4 regions of the Nocardia sp. XZ_19_385 genome follow, and region 3 is predicted to be linked to each of the others. Evidence: riboswitches for the same ligand, from Rfam matches in the RefSeq annotation. Region 3 holds a riboswitch; each other region holds the start of a gene.

Region 1 (5,802 bases), on a different contig from region 3:
GCCCACCACCAGGAGAGATGCGGCAGCCACGGCAGCGCACCGGATCGGGCGGCGATATTGCCGACGATCCCCAGCCAGGTCAGCCACTGCAAGCCGGTCAATGTGGTCAGCGGGATGGTCGCGAGGACCTGGAACAGCTGAGCGCTCAGCGGGGTCGGGCGCACGACGCGCTCGTCGACGGCCTCGACCGGGGCGCTGGCATCGAGGAAGTCGGCCAGCGCGCCGAGGCGCGGATGGTCGTAGAGATCGGCGACCGCGACATGGGGGTAGCGCTCACGCAGTGCGGCAACCAGCTGCGCGGCCGCCAGCGAACCGCCGCCGAGGTCGAAGAAGTCGGTATCGGGCCCGGTGGCCTCCGCGCCGAGAATCGAATCCCAGAGTCCCGCAACCCATTGCGCGGTCGACGACAGCACGGTGTCGGCATCGGGGTCTTTGTTCTTGGGTAGCGGCCAGGGCAGCGCATTCCGGTCGACCTTGCCGGAGGTGCGGGTGGGCAGTTCGGCAACCACGGCCAGACGGGGCACCAGCGGAGCCGGAAGCTGTTCGGCGAGAATGGCCCTGGCACGGGCCGCGTCGAAGCCGTCATCCGGGCCGGTCAGGTAACCAACCAGAATCTTGTTGCCCGCCTTGGTGGTTCGGATCGCCGCTGCCGCGCCGGTGACTCCGGGCAGATGCTGCAAGGCGTTGTCGATTTCACCGAGTTCGATCCGGCGGCCACCCAGTTTGATCTGATCGTCGGCCCGGCCGAGGAAGACCAGGCCCTCCCGGTCATTGCGCACCAAATCGCCACTGCGGTAAGCGCGTTCCCAGCCGACCGACGCGAGTGGCGCGTACTTCTCGGCGTCCTTGGCCGGGTCGAGGTACCGGGCCAAGCCGACGCCGCCGATGACCAGTTCGCCGGATTCCCCCTCCCCCACCGGATTTCCCTCGGCATCGACGACGGTGAGATCCCAGCCATCGAGTGGCAAACCGATCCGAACCGGCCACTTGCCGTTGAGCAGTGCGGCACACGCGACCACGGTCGCCTCGGTGGGCCCGTAGGTGTTCCATACCTCCCGGACGGTCTCCGAATTGCCATTGCCCGCGAGCTTTTCCGCGAGTTCCGGTGGCACCGCCTCGCCACCGAAGATGAGCAGCCGGACCGAGTCCAGCGCCTCCGCGGGCCAGGTCGCGGCCAGCGTCGGCACGGTGGAGACGATGCTGATCTCGCGGCGCACCAGCCACGGACCCAGGTCCGCGCCGGTCCGCACCAGCGCGCGCGGCGCGGGCACCAGGCACGCACCGTGCCGCCAGGCCAGCCACATCTCCTCGCAGGAGGCGTCGAACGCGACCGAAAGACCCGCCAGCACCCGGTCATCGGGCCCGATCGGGGCGTCCTGCAAGAACAGCCGGGCCTCGGCGTCGACGAACGCGGCGGCGTTGCGATGGGTGACCGCAACACCTTTCGGCGTTCCGGTCGAACCGGAGGTGAAGATTATCCACGCGTCGTCCGCCGGCGTCGGCAACTCGGTGGATTCCCGTGCCGTCGTGGCAGTTTCGACCCCGGTGCTTTCGATGCCCGCACCGGTCACGATCGCACTGACGCGCGCTTCACCGAAGACCAGCCGCGCGCGCTCGTCGGGATCGTCGGCATCGACCGGCACATAGGCCGCGCCCGCATGCAATACCGCCAGGATCGCGACATACAGGTCGCTGGAGCCGGACGGCATCCGCACCCCGACCCGGTCCCCGGCCCGCACACCCGCCGCAGCCAATCGCCCGACCACGGTGTCGACCTCGGCGAGCAGTTCGGCATACCCGAGGACGGTCGTACCGTCATCGATAGCGGGAGCGTCGGGATAGGTGTCGGCGGTCGCGGCCAAGATGTCGGCCAGGGTCCTCGCAGGCGGGGCAAGAGTGCCACGCAGCAACGGATTCGATAGCGCGTCCCCGCCCGCTACGGCATCGACCTCCGGCTGGAGCATGCGTCCTGCCCACCTCTCATAGACCTACCTAGCGCAGACGGCGGAAATCTTGCACGACCAGGGTTACCAAAGGGCAAACACCACGGGTAACCAACTGTCCACGGTACCTCCGGTAACGCCGGATTTCGCGTCGGCGGGGTCCTATGCGGCCGAGGCCACAGTGCCGATACCGAGGGCGGCGAGGATGCCGGCGGAGGCCTGCTCCAGGCGGTCGCGCACGGCAGGCTTGCGCAGCAAGGTGACGGCCCGCGAGGCGAGCACCGCGACCAGCACCATTTCGATTGCGGCAATGGCGGATTCGATGGCACCGAGCGCGAGGGTGTTGACGAAGGTCACCTCGGAGAGGAACTGGGGCAGCACCGCCAGGTAGAACAAGCCGACCTTCGGGTTGAACAAGCATGAGATGACGCCCGCAGTGAACGCTGAGCGAATCGACGCGGGTGCGGCCGCGCGCCCTTGCGCCGACGCCGTCTCGTTGCCTGCCTTCCGCTGCTTGCGCAGGTCGATCAGCGCGCGAATTCCCAAGTACAGCAAGTACATTCCGCCGATCAGTTTCAGCAACCGGTAGGCCGTCGCGGACTGTTCGAGCAGCGCGGCGACGCCCGCGGCGACCACCAGCGCCCACACCATGCCGCCCAGCGCCGAACCGACGGCCGCCGCGATCCCCGGTCGGGCATCCGCGATCGAGTAGCGCAGCACCAGGAACGTATCCGGGCCGGGCGTGAGCGAGAGCAAGACGCAGAGTCCGACGAAGCTGAGCAGCAGCGAAAGTGTCACCCCTCCATGGGACCGCATCCGCACCGAGAATGCAAGATTATTCCTAGGACTGCATTTTCATTCACCCATGGAGCCTGCGGACAAGGCGGTTGACAGCACGCCGGTCCGTCTGCCAATCTCGGTTCAGGTCATGAGTACCAGCGCTAAGCCCCGGCTAGCTGGTCGGCAACCCTCCTCCGCGGTGGGGTGCTCCGGGTGACGACCCGGCCGTACGCCCATTCGGGCGCGGCAAGCGCGGACTCGACCGATCTCTCGATTGCGGGTCCCTGGAACGATGGGATTTACGTGATGACTGCTGTGGCCACCAAGACCTGCGCCCCCCTGGCTCGGGTATCCGGCGACGACCTCCAGGTACCGCTCGTGCAGGGCGGAACCACCACCTACGCCAACTTCGACTACGCCGCCAGCGCCCCGGCATTGGCCCAGGTCACCGACCGGGTGCAGCAGCTGCTGCCGTTCTACGCCAGCGTGCACCGCGGCGCCGGCTACGCCTCGCGCATCTCCACCGAGTGCTACGAAGCCGCCCGCGGTTCGGTCGCCCGTTTCCTCGACGCCGCCGACGACCAGGTCGTCGTCTTCACCCGCAACACCACCGACTCGCTGAACCTGCTCGCCGCCTGCGTCCCCGGCGACACCGTGGTCCTCGACATCGAGCACCACGCCAACTTCCTCCCCTGGACCAAGCACGGCCGCCGCGTCGTCCGCGCCGCCGACACCATCGAGGAGACCATCCGGCTACTCGTCGCGGAACTGTGCAGCAAGCCCGCCGCCCTGCTGGCCGTCACCGGCGCCTCCAACGTCACCGGCGAAGTGCTGCCGCTGGAGCGCCTCGCCCAGATCGCCCACCAGTGCGGCGCCCGCATCCTCGTCGATGCCGCCCAGCTGGCCCCGCACCGCCGAATCAGCCTGCGCGCCAGCGGGATCGACTACCTGGCATTCTCCGGCCACAAGCTCTACGCACCGTTCGGCTCGGGCGTCCTCGTCGGCCGCCGCGACTGGCTCGATCAGGCCGAGCCGTACCTGGCCGGTGGCGGCGCCGTTCGCGAGGTCACCACCACCGGCGCCCAGTGGGCTCCCGCCCCGCAGCGCCACGAAGCCGGCTCGCCGAACGTCCTCGGCGCCGCCGCCCTCGCCGCCGCCTGTGACGCCCTGTGTCAGATCGACCCCGCCACCCTGATCTCCCACGAACGCGAACTCGCCGACCGCCTCCGCGCGGGCCTGTCCGCCATCCCCGGCGTCACCCAGCTGCGCCTCTGGTCCGACAGCCCCGACGTCGTCGGCATCGTCGCGTTCACCCTGAACGGCTTCGCACCCGGCGAGGTCGCCGCCTACCTCTCCGCCGAGCACGGCATCGGCATCCGCGACGGCCGATTCTGCGCCCACCCCCTCCTCGCCCGCCTCGGCCTCGACGGCGCGCTGCGCGCCAGCATCGGGCTCGGGTCCAACTCCGCCGACGTCGACCGGCTCGTCCAGGCCGTGGCCACCCTCGTGGCAAACGGCCCGAGCTGGAAGTACGCCAAGACCGACGGTCTCTGGAACCCCACCCCCGAGACCCGCGACTTCGCCGACGCCGCCGCCGGTGCGGCGCCCTGCCTCTAGACCGACTGCCGCCCGGGATGGAAACCATCCCGGGCGGCAGCCCGGCAGCCGCTACTTAAGCTTGGATTCGAGTTCCCCGAGTCGCTTTTCCAGCTCATCGACCGTTTGGATGAGATCCGACATCCTGGTCGAGAGTCCACCCTTGGACTCGCTCGCACCCTGATCGTCGGCCTTCTCCTCAGCCTTCGCCCCGCCTTCCTGCTGCGGCTCGCCCTCCGGATCCTGAGCCGTCACCCGCGGCGCCGTGACCGCGGTCGTTCCCGTATCGGCCGCCGCGAGAGCGGGCCCCTGCAGAGCTACGCCGATGGCGGCCGCGGCCACGATCACTAGCGAGATTCTTCGCATCGACTCTCCTATTTGTGGGGTGTTTTCCAACAGAGCGAGCCCGATCCTAAGAACCGAACGCACTCGCGACCCCGAACAAACCGCCCGCCCACCTATCCCCACCCAGTGCGCCGTGGCCGCCGTCCGACCCACGCTCCGCATTACGCTGTGCGGCGATGGGTACGTCACAGACCAGGCACAGCTATTCCGGACAGTCGGTCCTCGAGCGACGTGCGGAGCGCCGGGCGTTGTTCATCGAGGCGGCGCTCACCGTGTTCGCCGGCAAGTCCTATGCGAAAAGTTCTGTGACAGAGATCTGTTCGGCGGCGGGCCTGTCGCGGCGGCAGTTCTACGAGGAGTACGCCAGCCGCGAAGACCTGCTGATGGCCGCCTACGACGCGGCGCAACAGGCCGCCCGCGCGGCAGTCGCGACGGCCGCGGCGGAGACGTCCGGCGGCTCGGCTCGGGAGCTGGTATCGGCGGGGCTGACCGCCTACCTGGCGGCGATGGTCAGCGATATCCGCCGAGCCAAGGTCGCCTACGTGGAAGTGGTCGGAGTCAGCGACCGAGTCGAGCAGCACCGGCTCGGGGTGCGCGACGAGTGGGCGCGAACCATCGAGGCAATCGCTGCGAACCTGCCCGAGGTGCACACCCCGGCCTGCGGCTGGCCCACGGCCATGGCCGGATTCATCGGCGCGCTGAATGGCGCGGCCCATCACTGGAGCATGGACGAGCAGCGGCCGCCGGTGCGGGCCCTCGTCGAGATGTTGTCGACGCTGCTGTTCGCGCTGCTGATCCCGGCACCCGCCGAGGACTGATTGCGATCCCCGTCACGTTCGTGCCATAGTGACCTCCAACATTGAGACGCAGGTGTCTCAATGCGGGAACAAGGATGAGGGTCGACGATGACCGAGTGGAAATCACGCGTGCTGCGCCGCACCGCAGCCGTGATCGTGGGTATGAGTGCGGTACTGGCCGGGACCACCACGGCCGTCGCGGAACCGGAACCGTCGGCCCAGCCCACCATCCAGGGCGCGGCCCCGGTCCCCCTGCCGCCGGAATTCGATGCGGCCTTCTATAACCCGCCCGCCGAGGCAGTGGCCAACACCCAGCCCGGCGGTCTCATCGCGATCCGGCA
Region 2 (5,802 bases), on a different contig from region 3:
TGTTCGTGGGATTCGTGCTCGGCGTCTACCTGTCCGAATACCAGCGCCTGAAGCAGGGCGAACCCGCCTGGCAGACAACCAAACACGCCCTCAAGGGCGTCGGCCTGTCCATGCTCATCGAACTCTTGGGCGCCCTGCTCGCCACCGGCATCTGGCTCATAGGAGCCTTCGTCGCCTGACTAGCGCTCGATGATGGGCAGCGGCAGGGTGGCGTTGGGGTCGAGGACGGGGAGGTGCTCGCGACGAAGCGGAAGCGTGGGCGGGTCGCCGTGCGAGAGCGGTGGGGTCGAGCGGGAGCGCGGCGGGAGGCGGTAGAAGTCGCGGGCGTTGTCCTCCAGGACGGCGAACATGTCGGTGCCGACGACGTCGCAGATCAGGTCGACATCGGAGTCCTGGAAGGGGCGGCCGGCGCGGGTGCCCGGGAGGTCGGTGCCGAACATGAGGGCCTGGGGGTTCACGGCGTGGATGCGGCGGATGGCGTGGGCGACATTCATCGCCACCCGGCCGAAACCTGTTGCCTTGACCCGGGCTCCGCGGTCGACCAGGTCCAGGAGATACGGCAGGCTCTCCTCGGACATCCCCAGATGGTCGATGGAGAGCGCGGGGAGTTTCGAGATCACCGGCTGCAGGGAGGCCAGCATCGACCCGTCGATGTAGACCTCGACGTGCCAGCCGACCAGATCGTGCGCCCGCAGCGCCTGCAAGGTCATGCCGGTGATGTCGGCGGCGGCGCGCTTGAGGTTGAACCGCAAGGCGCGCACGCCGATTCGATCCAGTTCGATGATCTCGTCGTCGGACGCTTCCAGGTTCAGCGCCGTGACCCCGACCCAGCCCGGACCCAGCTCGGCCAGCGCCGCCTTCATAAAGGATTGGTCGGTGCTCTGGAACGACGCGATGACCACCGCCCCACCGCCGACATCGAAGCGCGCCATGCGCTTTCGATAATCGGCGATGGTGTACGGGTCGGGCAGATAGCCCTCGTTCTCGATCAGCGGGAACCGCGGATCGATGATGTGGACATGGGCATCGAACACTTGTACAGAATGCCTCAGTTACGGAGTTTTCGCTGCCGTGGAAGGCGCTCCGGCTAGACCTTGTTGGGTTCGCTGGCGCGCAGCATGTCCTCGCGCTCGACGACCTTGACCCGCTCGCGGCCCTCCGGCTCGCCCAGGGCGCGCTCGTGCGCGTCCAGGCGGTACCAGCCCTGCCAGGTGGTGAACGGGATGCCCTTGCCCTCGAGGAACGCGGTGACTGCGTCCAGCTCCGGCTCCGGGGCCGGGGTGAAGTTCGCGCTGTCGTCGAGCAGGCAGGCCACGGTCTCGTTGGCGTCGCCCTTGGTGTGACCGATCAGGCCGACCGGGCCGCGCTTGATCCAGCCGGTGACGTAGGTGGCCGGCAGGTAGCGCGCGGCGCCGTCGGCATCCTCGTCGGCCAGCACGCGACCGGCCTCGTTCGGCACGGTGCCCGCCTGCTCGTCGAAGGGAAGGTTGTTGATGTTCTGCGAGAGGTAGCCGACCGCGCGGTAGATCGCCTGCACATCCCACTCGCGGAACACGCCGGTGCCCTTGACGTTTCCGGTGCCGTCGAGCTGGGTGCGCTCGGTGCGCAGGCCGACGACCTTGCCGTCGGCGCCGAGCACCTCGGCGGGCGACTCGAAGAAGTGCAGGAACAGCTTGTGCGGACGGCTGCCCTGGTCGCGGATCGCCCACTGCTCCAAGGTGTTGGCGACCATGTCGACCTGCTTGGAGTGGCGGCGCGCGGCCTCGGAACCGGCGTCGTAGTCGATGTCCTCGGGGTCGACGATGACCTCGATGGTCGGCGAGTGGTCGAGCTCGCGCAGCTCCAGCGGCGTGAACTTGGCCTGCGCCGGGCCGCGACGGCCGAACACGTGCACCTCGACGGCCTTGTTGTTCTTGAGGCCCTGGTAGACGTTCGGCGGGATCTCGGTCGGCAGCAGTTCGTCACCGGTCTTGGCGAGCACGCGCGCCACGTCGAGCGCGACGTTGCCGACGCCGAGCACGGCGACCTTCTCCGCGTCCAGCGGCCATTCGCGCGGCACGTCGGGGTGGCCGTCGTACCAGGACACGAAGTCCGCGGCGCCGTAGGAGCCGTCCAGGTCGATGCCCGGGATGTCGAGTGCGCGGTCGGCGTTGGCGCCGGTCGAGAAGATGACCGCGTCGTAGAAGCGCCGCAGATCGTCGAGGGTGATGTCGGTGCCGTAGTCGATATTGCCGAGTAGGCGGACCTGCTCTTTGTCGAGCACCTTGTGCAGGGCGGTGATGATGCCCTTGATGCGCGGATGGTCCGGCGCGACGCCGTAGCGGATCAGACCGAACGGCGCGGGCATGCGCTCGTACAGGTCGATACTCACCTCGGCATCGGATTTCATCAACGCGTCGGCGGCGTAGATACCGGCCGGTCCTGCGCCCACGATCGCGATGCGGAGCGGGCGAGTGGCTGCACTCTGTTCGGTCATCTCTTACGCGCACCTTCGGTCGAAAAATAATGGCGTCCTTCTTAGCCTAGGCTAAGTAGAGCTGCCGCTGCGGTTGCCCCTGACGATGCGGCTGGTGCTGCTGGCTCGTAACTGCGAAGCCACCAGGTCGCTCCCGTGCCGCACAGCCACATGGTGATGGTGCCCAGACCACGGTCTCGCGATTCTATCGGTGACGCCACCGACCGCCTGCACGGGTGCCGCCGACCAGGGATAAGGGATCATCGACACCATGACCGAGCAGCAGCCCAAGCCAGAGGACGAACCGATCCTGGTCGAACAGACCGACCAGCGGTCCATGACGCCGTTCATCGCCGCCGCGGTGCTGACCGCGATCGTGCTGGTGGCGGTGTTCGCGGGCGGGCTGCTGTCCCCGGCTGAGAAAAATGTCACAGAATCGGACCGGATCTCCGCAGCCGTCAGCAATTACGTCGGCGGGCGCGCGCAGCAGGACGAGGTGCCCGCGCCGGGCACCGCGTGCGCCGGGTTCGACGAGGCCAAGTCGCCGCTGGCCGCGCAGTTCGGGGCGGGTGGCCGAAAGTCGGTGGAGGTCGCCAGGATCGAGGGGCAGTCCGTCAACGGGGACAAAGCCAAGGCCACCGTCACCACCAACATGGACGGCAAGGAGACCACCGAAACGTGGAACCTGGTCCGCGCCGACGGCAAATGGCTGGTCTGCAACTGACCCGATTCCGGTGTTTGACAGCCCGGCCCCTGTCCAGGCAATCTCAGTCCAGGTCATGAGCACCAGCGCCAAGCCCCGGCTCGCTGGTCGGCAACCCTCCTCCGCGGTGGGGTGCTCCGGGTGACGACCTGGCACGCATCCGAACCCCGATGCGGCAAGTGCGGATTCACAGGAGGATCGACATGACTTACGCCGGCGACATCACCCCGCAGCAGGCGTGGGACCTGTTGCGCGAGCACCCCGAAGCCGTCCTGATCGACGTGCGCACCGAAGCCGAATGGCGCTTCGTCGGCGTACCCGACACCACCGCGATCGAGCGCCCCACCGTGCTCATCGAATGGGTCGACGGCACCGGCGCGCGCAACCAGGCCTTCGCCGACCAGCTCAGCAAAGCCCTCGACGGCCGCGCCCCGGAAGCCCCCGTGGTGTTCCTGTGCCGCTCCGGCCAGCGCTCCGCGCATGCGGCGACCGTGGCCACGCAGCTCGGCATCGCGCCGGCCTACAACGTTGACGAAGGCTTCGAGGGTCCGCTCGACGCGAACGGTCACCGCGGTGGCGCCGGTTGGCGCGCCCAGGGCTTGCCGTGGCGGCAGTCGTGACCACGAGTTCTGTGGAGGAACAGTCATGATCACTGGTGGTGCGTTCGACAAGCCGCTGCCCGAAGGCGTCGGCCCGGCCACCCTCGGCGTGCGAGGCGGCTTGCGGCGCAGCGGTTTCGAGGAAACCTCCGAGGCGCTGTACCTGAGCTCCGGTTTCGTCTACGAGAGTGCCGAAGCGGCCGAGGCGTCGTTCACCGGCGAGATCGAGCACTTCGTCTACTCCCGCTACGGCAACCCGACGGTGGCCATGTTCGAGGAGCGGATGCGGCTGATCGACGGCGCCGAAGCGTGTTTCGCGACCGCGAGCGGCATGTCGGCCGTCTTCACCGCGCTCGGCGCGCTTTTGGGCGCCGGCGATCGGCTGGTGGCCGCGCGCAGCCTGTTCGGTTCCTGTTTCGTGGTGTGCAACGAGATCCTGCCGCGCTGGGGTGTGGAGACCGTCTTCGTCGACGGTGACGACCTGGACCAGTGGGAGCAGGCGCTGTCGGTGCCGACCCAGGCGGTGTTCTTCGAGACGCCCGCCAACCCGATGCAGACCCTCGTCGACGTGCGCAAGGTCTCCGAGCTCGCCCATGCGGCGGGCGCGAAAGTGGTGCTGGACAACGTCTTCGCCACCCCGCTGCTGCAGCGCGGCTTCGACCTCGGCGCCGACGTGCTGGTCTACTCCGGCACCAAGCACATCGACGGCCAGGGCCGCGTCCTCGGCGGCGCCATCCTCGGCGACCACGACTACATCGACGGCCCGGTGAAAAACCTGATGCGCCACACCGGTCCGGCGCTGAGCCCGTTCAACGCCTGGACCTTGTTGAAGGGCCTGGAGACGATGCCGCTGCGGGTGAACCACTCCGCTGCTTCGGCTTTGCGCGTCGCGCAGTTCCTGGACGAGCACAAGGCGGTGAACTGGGTGCGCTACCCGTACCTGGAATCGCATCCGCAGCACGCTCTGGCCAAGAGCCAGATGAGCGCGGGCGGCACCGTGGTCACCTTCGAGCTCAACGCCCCGGCCGACGAGGCGAAGAAGCGTGCCTTCGAGGTGCTGAACCGCTTGCGCATCGTCGACATCTCCAACAACCTCGGCGACTCCAAGACCCTCATCACGCACCCGGCGACCACCACGCACCGCGCGATGGGCCCCGAGGGCCGCGCCACTATCGGTCTCACCGACGGCGTGGTCCGGATCTCGATCGGCCTCGAGGACGTCGAAGACCTCCTCGGCGACCTGGATCACGCCCTGAGCTGAGCTACGGCAGAGACGAAACACCCCCCGGTGCGCCGGGGGGTGTTTTTCTTTGTGCTGGGCTCAGCCCAGGGCGCGCAGGCGGGGGGCCAGGTCGCGCTGGAACAGGTCCAGGAAGCGGCGCTGGTCGTGGCCGGGGGCGTGGAAGACCAGGTGGTTCAGGCCCGCGTCGAGGTAGGGCTTGATCAGGTCGACGGCCTGGTCCGGGTCGCTGGCGACGATCCAGCGCTTGGCGATCTGCTCGATCGGCAGCGCGTCGGCGGCGGTCTCCATTTCGATCGGGTCGGTGATGGAGTGCTTCTGCTCCGGGGTCAGCGAGAGCGGGGCCCAGAAGCGCGTGTTCTCCAGGGCCAGTTCGGGATCGGTGTCGTAGGAGATCTTGATCTCGATCATCCGGTCGATGGTGGCGACGTCGCGGCCGGCCTTGGCGGCGCCTTCGGCGACGGCGGGCATCAGCTTCTCGGTGTAGAGGTCCATGCCCTTGCCGGAGGTGCAGATGAAACCGTCACCCGCGCGGCCGGCGTACCGGGCGACCAGCGGGCCGCCGGCGGCGACGTAGATCGGGATGCCGCCCTTGGGCACGTCGTAGATGGAGGCGCCGACGGTCTTGTAGTACTGGCCGTCGAAGTCGGTGCGGTCGCCGGTCCACAGCGCGCGCATCAGGTCGACGGCTTCGCGCAGCCGCCCGAAACGCTCCTTGAACTCCGGCCATTCACCGGTGTATCCGGTGGCGATCTCGTTCAGCGCCTCACCGGTGCCCACACCGAGCATGACGCGGTCCGGGTAC
Region 3 (5,802 bases):
TGGTTCTCCAGCACCTCGTCCAGCGCTGGAATGCGTTCGCGGACATTGAGATTACGGCCCTCGACGGTGAAAGAGTTGCGCAGGATGTCGCCGTCGGCGCGGGTGGTGTTGTAGTAGTAGCTGTCGTAGTCCTTGGCGTTCTGCCGGGCGGTGCTCTCGGGCACCGACACCAGGTCCAGGCGCAGGTCGACGCCGACCTTGCGCAACTGCTGCTGCACCAACTCGATGATCGCCTTGTTGCCCGCGAACACCTGGCTGAACACCACGTTGAAACTCAGCCGCTCACCGTTCTTCACCCGGATGCCGTCACCGCCGGGTACCCAGCCCGCCTGATCGAGCAGGGTGCGCGCCTTGGCCGGGTCATAAGCCAGCTTCGTCGAGAGATCCTGGTAACCGGGGGTGGTGCTGGCCAGGGTGCTGCTGGCGGGCTTGAACTGCGGCCCGAGCACGGTGTCGACCAGCTGCCGGCGATCGATGGCGGGCAGCAGTGCTTGACGCACCGCGGCGTCGCGGAGCGGGCCGCGGGTCACGTTGGGCTGGAAGCCGAACGGCACGCCGGGGTTGGGCGTGGTCAGCAGGCGGGCGTTCGCCGCCTCCAGCAGCGGCAGGTCCTGGGGCAGGGCGTCGCTGACCGCGTCCAGTTGCCCGGAGGTCAGGCTGCCGGTGCGCACCCCGGATTCGGGCACCACCGTGAAGTCGATGCGGTCCAGGTAGGCCTCGCCCTTGTGGCCGAAGACATCCGAGCCCCAGGCGTATCCCGGGCGCTTGGTCAGCGTGGCCGACACGTCCTGGCGGTAGGCGGTGTAGACGAACGGTCCGGAGCCGACATTGCTGCCGTCGCACCGCTGCTCGGCGGGCTTGGCGGTGGTCGCCTCGCCCTGGATGCCGAGCTGAGTACTCGCCGAAGCCTGCAGGAACTGCGCATTGGGCTTGCTGAACTCGACCCGCGCGGTCAGCTTGTCCACCGCGGTGGTGCCGACGTAGTTGATGAGAAAGCCGTTGGCCAGGGGGGCCTTGGCCGCACCGAGTTTGGTGATCGAATCGAAGGTCTTGCGCACCGAATCCGCGGTGAGCGGCGAGCCGTCGGAGAAGGTGACGTTGTCGGCCAGGTGGAAGGTGAACACCTTCGCGTCCGGGCCGGCCTCCCAGCTGCGCGCCAGCCACGGCCTGATCTCGCCGGTCTCGGGATCCTGATCGGTCAGCGAGTCGACGATCTGGCGGGTGACGTAGAGCGTCTGGTTGCTGCTCGCCTGCGCCGGGTCCGAGCAGGTCGGCGCCGACGACAGGCCGTAGCGCAGCGTGCCCCCGGGCTGTGGCGGTCCGGCGTCGCCACCGGCGCCGCCGGTGTCGCTGCCGCAGGCGGCCAGGGTACTGGCCGCGGCGAGCGCGCCGGCGAGCGTGGCGATGCGATGACGGGTGCGGATCACGGTGTAACTCCAGATAATTCGGTCCGGGGGATGGTTCGGCCGGCGGCCAGGGGACGGCTGGGAATGCGGCGGCGCAGCTCGGGCGCCACGGCCTGCTGGAACAATTCGAGGCTGCCGCGGTGCTGGGCTTCGGTGCGTCCGTCGCGTTCGGAGGACAGATGGATCACTTCGTGGCCGAACTGCTCGTGCTGGCGACCGACCTTGTCGAGCACCTGCTCCGGGCTGCCGATCAGCGCCGAGGAGCGGGCGGCGAAGTCTTCGAGGGTCTCGAACACGATGGGCAGGCCGAGCGTGCGCGACAACCCCAGCCGGGCCCGGAAGATCGGGCGATACGCCTCGAGCGCCTCCTGCGAGGTGGGCGCCACGTGGAAGCCCGCGGTGCCCGCCCCGACCAGCGCGTCGGCCGGATCGTGCCCGTAATGCGCCCACCGCTCGCGGTAGTGCCGCACCAGTTCGGCGTAAGGCTCGATGGGGTTGGTGACATTGGCCGAGAACAGCGGATCACCGTGGCGCGCGGCCAGTTCCACCGAATCCCGGCTGGTGGCGCTGCCGTGCCAGATCCGGAGCAACGGCTGGTAGGGGCGCGGAAGGGCTTTGGCCGCAACCAGTTCCGGGCGGAACCGGCCGGTCCAGGTCACCTTGTCGCTGGCCCACAGCGCGCGGAACAGTTCGTACCCTTCCCGGTTGCGGTCCCACTGATCGTCGGTGGTGACGTGGAACAGCTCCGCCTGCGCGGCGCCGTTGCCCTTGCCGATGATCAGTTCCAGGCGTCCGCCGGACAGGTTGTCCAGTGTCGAGTAGTCCTCGAAGGCCCGCACCGGATCGAGCAGGCTCAGCGTCGTCACGGCGGTGAACAGCGTGATCCGCGAGGTGACCGCGGCGATATGACTGAGCAGCACCGGGGGTGCGGCGGACAGGAACGGATCCTCGTGCCGCTCGCCGACCGCGAAACCGTCATAGCCGAGTTCCTCGGCGAGCCGGGCCTGGTCGACCACCGAGCGCAGCCGCTCGTGCGTCTCGGGCAGCACGCCGGTATGCGGATCGGGTGTCCGGGCGACCAGCGTGAACAGCAGGAACTTCATGCGGTCGCCTCCAGATCGGCTGCGGGCAGGACCTTTTCGAACGCGTGCGCGCCGATCTGCTCGGCCGGGAGCGCCGGGTCGAAGAGCGCGGTGTACCCCACAGCCAGGTAGAGCGCGACCGCTTCGGGCTGGCGCCAGCCGGTGGTGAGGTAGATGCGCCGGTAGCCGCGCCGGGAGACCTCGAGCTCCAGCTGCCGCACCACGAAGCGGCCCAGCCCTTGCCGGCGGTGTTCCTTCGAGGTCCAGATCCGCTTGAGCTCGGCGCTGTCGTCGTCGTAGCGCTGGAACGCACCGCCCGCCACCGCTTCGGAGTCCTGGGTCACCACGAGCAGGCCACCGTGCGGCGCCGCGAAACGGGTGGGCGGGTAGTTGCGGAGTTCGTGGTGCATCTGACCGGCGGAGCGGCCGTAGCGGCTGCTGTATTCGACGGCGAGTTCGGCCAGGAGCGGCGTGGCCAGCGGGTCGTCCTGGGCGACCCGGTGCACCCGCAGGCTGCGGTCGGTAAGGCGTTGGGGCACCGGACTCCCCGGTGTTCCGGGCAGCGCCCCGGCTGCGGGTGCGATCGACGCACTCATATCGATGGTCCTCGGCAGAAGAATGAACGCGACCAAGCCTTCGGCGTCGGTCGCACCACCCGGCCAGCGTCGGGTGCGGGTCTGGCAGCGTCAGCGGCGACAAGCCGTCGAGGTGCCGCGGCACTGATCGATGTGCCGGCGTCCCCAGCAGGTGGTGCGGTGTGTGGTGCTCATATCGGGTCCTCCATCGTTCCTGGCGGAAGCACCCGCACCCGGTGTACCGGGGGGTTGCTGCGACGTCGGCGAGCCAGGTCTCTCAATCGCTCTGGATGGTGCTCGAACATCATGGGGAACAAGCGAACTCGGCGACAAGAGTAGAAATCACGGTGAGCGCAGCCCTGGTCACCAGGGGCTAGATGGCGGATTATCGTCGCGCCCCCTGACTGCGGCTCGTCCCGCGCCGCCCGCCCGCCGACCCGCAAATCACCGGCTTTCCGGGTTTGCGGGCTTACCGTTGAACCTCGATCGTTCCGCCGATGAGGAGGTTCCCAGTGCATATCCGCCCCCTCGACTCGGACACCCGGCGCACCCGGGCGTCCATCCCGCGACGCCTCGCCACCGTGGCCACCCTGTCCCTGGGCAGCCTCGCCCTCGGCATCCCAGCCCCTGCCATCGCGCTGCCCGAAACCCCAGCCGCCGTCGATCACGTCCCCGCGGCAACGGTCCTTGCCGATCATGCGTCCGTGGCTGTGGTCCCGGTCGATCATGCGTCCGTGGCTGTGGTCCCGGTCGATCACGCGTCTGTGGCTGTGGTCCCCGTCAATCACTCCTCCACCGCTGCGGCCCTCGTCGATCATGCGTCCGCAGCCATCGTCGATCATGCGTCCGTGGCTGGGGCACCCGTCGATCACGTCCCCGCTGCTGTGGCACCCGCCGATCATGCGTCCGCTGCTGCGGGCTTCGTCGATCCCGCGCCCACCGCTGAGGCACCCACCGACCATGCGTACACCGCCGCGGCGCCAGGTGCTGGGCAATCCGCTCTCGCTGCCTTGCAGGCCCTAGGTGTGACGCCGTTCCTGTACCCCACGGCAGCGCTGTGTACCGGTGCGGGCGCCACCCTCACCAGTCCCGCAGTGGCGGGCGCGGTCCCTGGTCCTTGGCCCGTGCACAGCATCGCGATCCCCGGCCTCGACCTGACCGCCGTGAAATCCGGCCAGACCATGTTCACCTTCGTGCCGTCGGGCCCCAGCCGATCCGACAGCTCGGGCATGCGCGTCGCCTGGCTGAACGTCGACAACGGACGCGGCGGAGTCGCCGCCATGGGCCCGCTGAACGAGGTCTTCGGCCGCATGGTGCCCCCCGAGGTCCCCGCCGCCCTCCGCCCCCTCGCCGAACAAGCCGTCCGCGACTTCTTCCGCACCGCCATCCCAGTAGGCGGCATCCGCGCGGTCCCGGTCGACACCGGCCGGGGCACAGTACTGGCCGCAGTCTTCGGCACGATGGTCAACGGCACCGAAACCTGCTTCTACCTGCCGACAGTCGGCATCACCACGGTCCCCTGACCCTCCGCGAGCGCACTGGGCGCACGTACGGCCGCAGACGCGCCCGCGACTTCGTCCGCGCCGTTGTCCCGGTCGGCGGCATCCGTGCGGTTCCGGTCGACATCGGCCGGGGCACAGTACTGGCCGCAGTCTTCGGCACGATGGTCAACGGCACCGAAACCTGCTTCTACCTGCCGACAGTCGGCATCACCACGGTCCCCTGACCCTGACCCTGACCCTGACCCTGACCCTGACCCTGCCGCGAGCGCGTTGGGTGCACGTGCGGGCACAGACGCGCCCGCGACTTCTTCCGCACCGTCGTCCCGGTCGGTGGCATCCGCGCGGTTCCGGTAGACACCGGCCGGGCCACAGTACTGGCCGCAGTCTTCGGCACGATGGTCAACGGCACTGAAACCTGCTTCTACCTGCCGACAGCCGGAATCGCCACGGTCCCCTGGCCCTTCTGCGAGCGCATTGGGCGCGGCGCACATACGGCCTCAGAAACGCACCCCTGCACCCGCCCGCCTCACCGCACCCGCCCTTGCCTTTCCTCGCTTTCGTGCGCACCTCGCCCTCCACGCACTCCGCACCCCACCCCCGCCCCTGCACCCGCTTCGCCGCACCCTCCGCGCCCGGCACTCACCTCGCCTCAGCGCGCCCCCACCTTGCTCGCCTTGCTGACCTCGCTGACCGCGCTCGCCGCACACACGTCGTCTCTCCTCGCTCTTCGCGCACGCACGTCGCCCTCCACGCACTCTCCGCACCCTCCGCCCCCGCCCCACCGCCCCCACCTCGCCCTCCGGGCCCCCGCGCTCACCTCACCTCAGCGCGCGATGTGTGAGGAGTAGCTAATGCATTGCTGCATTACGGAAGCGGCTGTCAAAAGGGCGATTTCGCCGGGGGTGGATACACCTCTTCGTCTAACTTTGAGCGACAATCGGCGATGCAGGTTGGAGTTGTCGCTCAGAGTTGGAGGACCAACACTGCTGCCGGATAGCGAGAGTGCGGTATCTGAAACTTAACTATTCGCCGAGTGGCGCTTCCATGTCAGTGTGCTGCCGCGAGTGGGCGAGAAGTAGCTGGCATCGTGCTGAATCTCAGGAGTGGCTGGCGAACGGGCGATTTCGTCGAGGGTGGGTACTCCTCTTCGTCTAACTTTGAGCGACAATCGGCGGTGCAGGGTGGAGTTGTCGCTCAGAGTTGGAGGACTAACACCCCTACCGGATAACGGCAGTGC
Region 4 (5,802 bases), on a different contig from region 3:
GCCCGCACCAGGTTTCGCGCACGCGACGGTCGCCACGGGCAGCCGCATCGTGCATCTGTCCGGGCAGGTCGGCGTCGACGCCTCCGGTCAGGTGGTGCCGGGCGGGCTGGCCGCGCAGACCACGCAGGCCCTGATCAACCTCGGGCGTGCGCTCGAGGCGGCGGGCGGCAAAGCCTCCGATCTGGTGAGCGTCCGGTTCTATGTCGTGGATTGGGATCCGTCGAAGTTCGAAGCGCTCGGCGCGGCGGGCGCGGCGGCCCGGGAGCACTACGAGTTCCCGGAAACCGCCGTCACACTGGTCGGCGTGGCCGCACTGTTCACGCCCGAGCATCTCATCGAGATCGAAGGCGTCGCAGTGTTGGATTAGACACGTCTGCAAGAATCGCTGACGTGAGCGACGACGACTCCGCCGAACGGCACCCGGGCCCTGGGGGATGGCAGGAGGCGCAGCCGACGGGGCGGGTGAACACAGCGGGCGCGCAATTCCTGCGTGTGCACCTGCCCATGGTGCTGGTGGCCGTGGTCATCGTCGTGGCCGTGGTGTTCGTGGCCTGGGATCGCTGGCGCCGTGGCGCCTTCTTCTTCGGCGGCGCAACCCTGCTCGCCGCGGCCCTGCGCCTGGCCCTCCCGACGCCGCGGGTCGGCTTGCTCGCGGTGCGCAGCAAGCCTTTCGACGTCGCCGCCCTGACACTGCTCGGCACGGCCATCCTCTTCATCGCCGCCACCATCAAGACCCTCGGCGTGCAATAGGGGTATACCGCAACAGAACTCCGCCGAATGCCCCACGCGTCAAGTGCTCGACCGCGTCGCGGGCAAATGGACCGTGCTCATCGTGGACGCGCTCGCCGACGGCACCCTGCGCCATACCGATCTGCGACGCCGCGTCGAAGGCGTCTCCGAGAAGATGCTGACGCAAACCCTCCGCCAACTGGAGTGCGACGGATTCGTCTCACGCACAGTGCATCCCACCGTGCCGCCGCGCGTGGAGTACATCCGCACCGAACTCGGCCACAGCCTGCGCACTCCCATCGCGGCACTGCGCGAGTGGATCGAAACCAATATCAACCGGATCGAGCAAGCGCGGCGCGAGGCAGCGAAATGACCATGGAAGGTCAGTTCAGAGGCATCGCTGCGGCGACCACCCGGCGTAAAGTCGAGCCATAGCCTAATAAGGTGCCGTCCCAGACCTCGGCGGCCGGTCCGATGCACCGACCCAGCGTAGGGAGACGGCATGCCAGGCAAGTTCGATGGCATCGACTGCGGCTTGTTCCCGTTGTGGACAGTCGCCGCCTTCATCTGCGGCGACGGCGAGGCGCCGGTCGGGACGGCCAGCGCCCGGGACCTATCGATGGCAGCCGGCCTGGTATGCGCGTATCTGCCTGTCCCCCAGGCGGATTTCGCGGGCTACTACTTGATCGCCACCCGCGCCGACTCCTACAAAGACCGCTTCACCAACGGCGCGGCGACACCCGTATGGCGCAGTACACCGCTACACGAACCCGACGGCTGGGCCGCAGGTCCGTGGAGCGCCCTCGAAACGTCTTGAGCTACCGGTTCTCTCGCGCCAGTCGCATGGTCTCGATGAGCAGCTTGGATACCGCCGCCGCCTCGGTGAGGAACCCGTCGTGGCCGTCGCGCGAGTGCACGACCTCGAGCCGGGCACAGCCGGGCAGCAGGTCGGCGAGTTCCTGCTGGGTGCGCAGCGGGTAGAGCCGATCGGAGTCGACGCCGCCGACCACACACGGCACCGGAGTCGCGGCCAGCGCGGCCTCGACACCGCCGCGCCCGCGGCCGACATCGTGCCGGTTCATCGCCTCGGTGAGCAGCACATAGGTGGCGGGATCGAAACGGCCGCACAGCTTTTCGGCCTGATGCTCCAGGTAGCTCTGGACCGCGTAGCGGCCGCCGCGCCACGGATCCTCGGCGCCCTGGGCGTGGTTCTCGAAGCGGTGATCCAGTTCGCCTTCGGTGCGGTAGGTCAGGTGCGCGATGCGCCGCGCCAGCCCCATGCCGGTCATCGGCGCGCGATCGGTGCCGTGATAGTTGCCGCCCTGCCAATCCGGATCGGCCTTGATGGCGGCGATCTGGGTGGTCTGGGTGCCGATCTGATCGGCGGTGGCGCGCGCGCCGACCGCGAGCACCAGCGCGGCGGCCACCCGCTCGGGGGCGCCGACCATCCATTCCAGGACGCGCATGCCGCCCATCGAACCGCCGACGACCGCGGCCAGCCGGTCGATGCCGAGCAGATCCATCAGGGCGATCTCCGCGGTCACCTGATCGCGGATCGAGATCTCGGGAAAACGTGCGCCCCATGGCTTTCCGTCCGGCGCCAAGGTAGCCGGGCCGGTGCTGCCCTTGCAGCCGCCGAGCACGTTGGTGGCGATGACGCACCATTCGTCGGTGTCGATCGGCGCGCCGGGGCCGACCATGCCGTCCCACCAGCCGGGCAGCTGGTGCAGATTGTCGGGGGCGCCGATCACGTGCGAGTCGCCGGTCAAGGCATGCTCGACCAGCACCACGTTGTCGAGGGTGGGCGAGAGTTCGCCCCAGCGTTGCACCGCGAGCTGGACGTCCGGGACCACAGCCCCGTTCTCCAGGCGCACATCGCCGATCGGGATCAGGCCGAGCCGGCCGTCCGGGGCGGGTAACAGGCGTCGGGTGTTCGGTTCGGTCTGCACGGTCACGCCGTCTGACCGATCACATGGGTTGCACACATGATGAGGACCTCCTGAACAGCGCGCTTGCTCCCGTCTTTCGAGAGCCAGGTCATCACCCGGAGCACCCCACCGCTGCTGGAGGGTTGCCGACCAGCGAGCCGGGGCTTCGCGCTGGCACTCATGACCTGAGGAACATGGTAGCTGGCGGTCGGTCGACGGTAGAAATCACGTCGACAAGATCACGCGAGCACCGCTGGTCCCGGTCGGAAACCGCCGGGACGACACAGCGTGGGAACTACTTGGACAGCGGGGCGCTACACAGCGCGCGGAGCTCGTCGAACGCGCGGAGCACGATCGTCCGGGTGGCACACGCCGCGGTCTGGGGATCACCGGTCAGGATCAGGTCCGGGTCGGCGTCGAAGGCGATGTGACACATCATCTGCCAGGTCGCGACGGCCAAACGCACTTTGAGTGAATCGGATTCCACCCCGAGCCGTTCGGCCAGCGCCGCGGTGACGGCTTCGCCCTTGCGGTCGCCGAATTCCATCGCGCGCGCGTTGACCGCCGGGCTGCTGCGCACGATCCGCTGCATCTTCTGGAACCGGCGGAAGGAGATGAGCTCATCGGCGTCGTTGCCCGCGGCCAGGTCGACCATGTGCAGATAGGCGTCACACATCGCCTGCAGCGGGTTGTCGATGCTCGGCCGGGCCCGCAGCAGTCCCGCGATGGCCTGCCCGAAATCCTCGACCGGGCCCAGGACGATGTCCTCTTTGATCTCGAAGTACCGGTTCACGGTGCGCGGCGAGACATCGGCGGCGTTCGCGATCTGTTCCACGGTCGTCGCCTCGAAGCCCTGCTCATCGCATAGATCGAGCGCTATTTCGATGATCCGCGACCGGGTTTGCTGCTTCTTGCGCTCCCGCAATCCGGCGGCCGGCGCCTTGGCACCCGGCGCTGGTTCGGGATCGGCGGTGGGGCCGGTCGATGAGTCGTCGAGCATGTCGCCACCATAACGCAGCTCATTCCGCCACTTGGCCGAATGAGTCAAATGTCGCACTACGACATTTTTCCCTTGACGCCAAATGTCGCACAGTGCCAGGATCGTCTGCGTACTTCTGAAACAGCTCGTCCCAGATGAGGGAGAAAACCCGTGACCCGAACTGCGCCAGCGGCGGATGTTCTTGAAAAACAAAGCGGCTCGGCCCGGTGGTGGGCGCTCGGCGTGATCGCCTTGGCCCAGCTGATGGTGGTGCTGGACGCCACCATCGTCACCATCGCGCTGCCCTTCGCACAACGTGATCTGGACATCAGCGACGGCAACACCCAGTGGGTGCTCACCGCCTACACGCTGATCTTCGGCGGCCTGCTGTTGCTCGGCGGACGCCTCGCCGACTACCTGGGGCGGCGCAAGATCTTCATGATCGGCCTGATCGGCTTCGCCGCCGCCTCCGCGCTGGCCGGTCTCGCCCAGAACGGCGCACAGCTGTTCGCGGGCCGTGGCCTGCAGGGCGCGTTCGCCGCACTGCTCGCCCCTGCGGCGCTGTCGCTGCTGTCGGTGACGTTCACCGAGACCAAGGAGCGCGCCCGCGCGTTCGCGGTGTTCGCCGGCATCTCGGCGGGCGGCGCGGCCATCGGCCTGATCGCCGGTGGCGCGCTCACCGAATACGCCTCGTGGCGCTGGACGCTGCTGGTCAACACCCCGATCGCGATCCTCGCCCTGGTCGGCGCGTTCGCCTTCGTGCTGAAGGACGTGCCGCTGCCCCGCACCGGCGGTTACGACGTGCCCGGCGCGATCACCGTCACCCTGGGCCTGATCGGCATCGTCTACGGCTTCAGCCGCGCCGCCGAGCACGGCTGGACCGACGGCAGCACCATCGGCTTGATCGTCGCCGGTGTCGCACTGCTCGCCGCGTTCGTCTTCATCGAATCGCGGACCGCGAATCCGCTGCTGCCGCTGCGCATTCCCGGTGAGATCAACCGGGGCGGCGCACTGCTGGCCGCGCTGCTGATCCCGATCGCGATGTTCGCGATGTTCCTGTTCCTGAGCTTCTACTTGCAGAACGTGCTCGGTTACACGCCGCTGAAGGCGGGTGTCGCATTCCTGGCGTTCCCGGCCGGTATCGCCATCTCCGCGGGCGTCACCAGCGCGCTGCTGCCGAAGTTCGGCCCGCGTCCGCTGATGATCGTCGGCGCCGCGCTGGGTGTGATCGGACTGGTGTTGCTGGCCCAGCTCAGCTTCGGCGACAGCTTCGCCACCAGTGTGCTGCCCGCTCAGTTCCTGATCGCGCTCGGCATGGGTCCGCTGTTCGTCGGCATGCAGGCCGTCGCACTGCACCAGGTGGACGAAGAGGACTCGGGCGTGGCCAGCGCACTGCTGAACGCGGCCCAGCAGATCGGTGGCGCGGTCGGCACCGCCTTGCTCACCACGATCTCGGTGCAGGCGGCCAAGGACTACGTCGCCGAAAACCCCGGTATCGACAACTTGGTCGCCCGGGCGTCCATCCACTCCTACGACGTCGCCTTCTATGTCGGTGCGGGCTTCTTCGCGCTGGCCATTCCGATCATCGCGCTGATGATCCGGGACAAGCCGGAGAACCTGATCGAGGGCGCCGAAGACGAAGTGAAAATCCCCGTCGGAGTCTGATTCGGGTAAACGGTCCGTGTATCGCGAGCGACTCGCGATACACGGACCTTGTCTTTCTCAAATAATGGACAAAAGTACTAATGAGTAACTTTCGTCACCATTCTCACTCAGGGGTACTGGCGCGCGGTGAGTTCGTTAGCAGCAGTACGCTTGTCTTGTTTGACCACATGCCTCGCCGACCACGCGGGGCATATACGTTGTCTGTTGGAACAGCTGGGGTCCGCTCACAAGCGTGTTCGCCTGGCCGTGCAATGAGGGCACCATCCTTAGGAGGACCCGCAGAACTATGTCCAAAAAGATCAAGGTTGAAGGCACCGTCGTAGAACTCGACGGCGACGAGATGACCCGGATCATCTGGCAGTTCATCAAGGACAAGCTGATCCATCCGTATCTCGACGTGAACCTCGAGTACTACGACCTGGGCATCGAGTACCGGGACAAGACAGACGACCAGGTCACCATCGACGCCGCCAACGCCATCAAGCAGCACGGCGTCGGCGT

Evidence for each region. Region 3 has a riboswitch for S-adenosylmethionine ahead of IBX22_RS31610 (GNAT family N-acetyltransferase). Riboswitches for the same ligand answer to the same signal wherever they lie in the genome.
Region 1: another riboswitch for S-adenosylmethionine. It lies ahead of IBX22_RS19480 (aminotransferase class V-fold PLP-dependent enzyme); the one in region 3 lies ahead of IBX22_RS31610 (GNAT family N-acetyltransferase).
Region 2: another riboswitch for S-adenosylmethionine. It lies ahead of IBX22_RS15835 (rhodanese-like domain-containing protein); the one in region 3 lies ahead of IBX22_RS31610 (GNAT family N-acetyltransferase).
Region 4: another riboswitch for S-adenosylmethionine. It lies ahead of IBX22_RS22550 (homoserine O-acetyltransferase); the one in region 3 lies ahead of IBX22_RS31610 (GNAT family N-acetyltransferase).

What each region holds. Positions count from the first base shown of each region.
Region 1 is NZ_JACVEE010000002.1:1,454,959-1,460,760, reverse strand. Features, by position in the region: gene IBX22_RS19490 (Pls/PosA family non-ribosomal peptide synthetase) at 1-1,964, opposite strand, end outside; gene IBX22_RS19485 (LysE family translocator) at 2,106-2,741, opposite strand; SAM riboswitch class IV at 2,868-2,982, shown strand; gene IBX22_RS19480 (aminotransferase class V-fold PLP-dependent enzyme) at 3,030-4,340, shown strand; gene IBX22_RS19475 (hypothetical protein) at 4,392-4,685, opposite strand; gene IBX22_RS19470 (TetR/AcrR family transcriptional regulator) at 4,841-5,482, shown strand; gene IBX22_RS19465 (lipase family protein) at 5,570-5,802, shown strand, end outside.
Region 2 is NZ_JACVEE010000002.1:680,084-685,885, reverse strand. Features, by position in the region: gene IBX22_RS15855 (DUF456 domain-containing protein) at 1-179, shown strand, start outside; gene IBX22_RS15850 (amidohydrolase) at 180-1,034, opposite strand; gene IBX22_RS15845 (FAD-dependent oxidoreductase) at 1,088-2,476, opposite strand; gene IBX22_RS15840 (DUF4878 domain-containing protein) at 2,727-3,179, shown strand; SAM riboswitch class IV at 3,231-3,346, shown strand; gene IBX22_RS15835 (rhodanese-like domain-containing protein) at 3,362-3,778, shown strand; gene IBX22_RS15830 (O-succinylhomoserine sulfhydrylase) at 3,804-5,018, shown strand; gene fgd (glucose-6-phosphate dehydrogenase (coenzyme-F420)) at 5,079-5,802, opposite strand, start outside.
Region 3 is NZ_JACVEE010000004.1:568,842-574,643, forward strand. Features, by position in the region: gene IBX22_RS31600 (ABC transporter substrate-binding protein) at 1-1,427, opposite strand, end outside; gene IBX22_RS31605 (LLM class flavin-dependent oxidoreductase) at 1,424-2,509, opposite strand; gene IBX22_RS31610 (GNAT family N-acetyltransferase) at 2,506-3,084, opposite strand; SAM riboswitch class I at 3,266-3,360, opposite strand; gene IBX22_RS31615 (hypothetical protein) at 3,576-4,586, shown strand.
Region 4 is NZ_JACVEE010000002.1:2,180,941-2,186,742, reverse strand. Features, by position in the region: gene IBX22_RS22570 (RidA family protein) at 1-367, shown strand, start outside; gene IBX22_RS22565 (DUF3017 domain-containing protein) at 505-750, shown strand; gene IBX22_RS22560 (helix-turn-helix domain-containing protein) at 755-1,102, shown strand; gene IBX22_RS22555 (hypothetical protein) at 1,232-1,546, shown strand; gene IBX22_RS22550 (homoserine O-acetyltransferase) at 1,548-2,684, opposite strand; SAM riboswitch class IV at 2,733-2,843, opposite strand; gene IBX22_RS22545 (TetR/AcrR family transcriptional regulator) at 2,953-3,657, opposite strand; gene IBX22_RS22540 (MFS transporter) at 3,808-5,301, shown strand; gene IBX22_RS22535 (NADP-dependent isocitrate dehydrogenase) at 5,588-5,802, shown strand, end outside.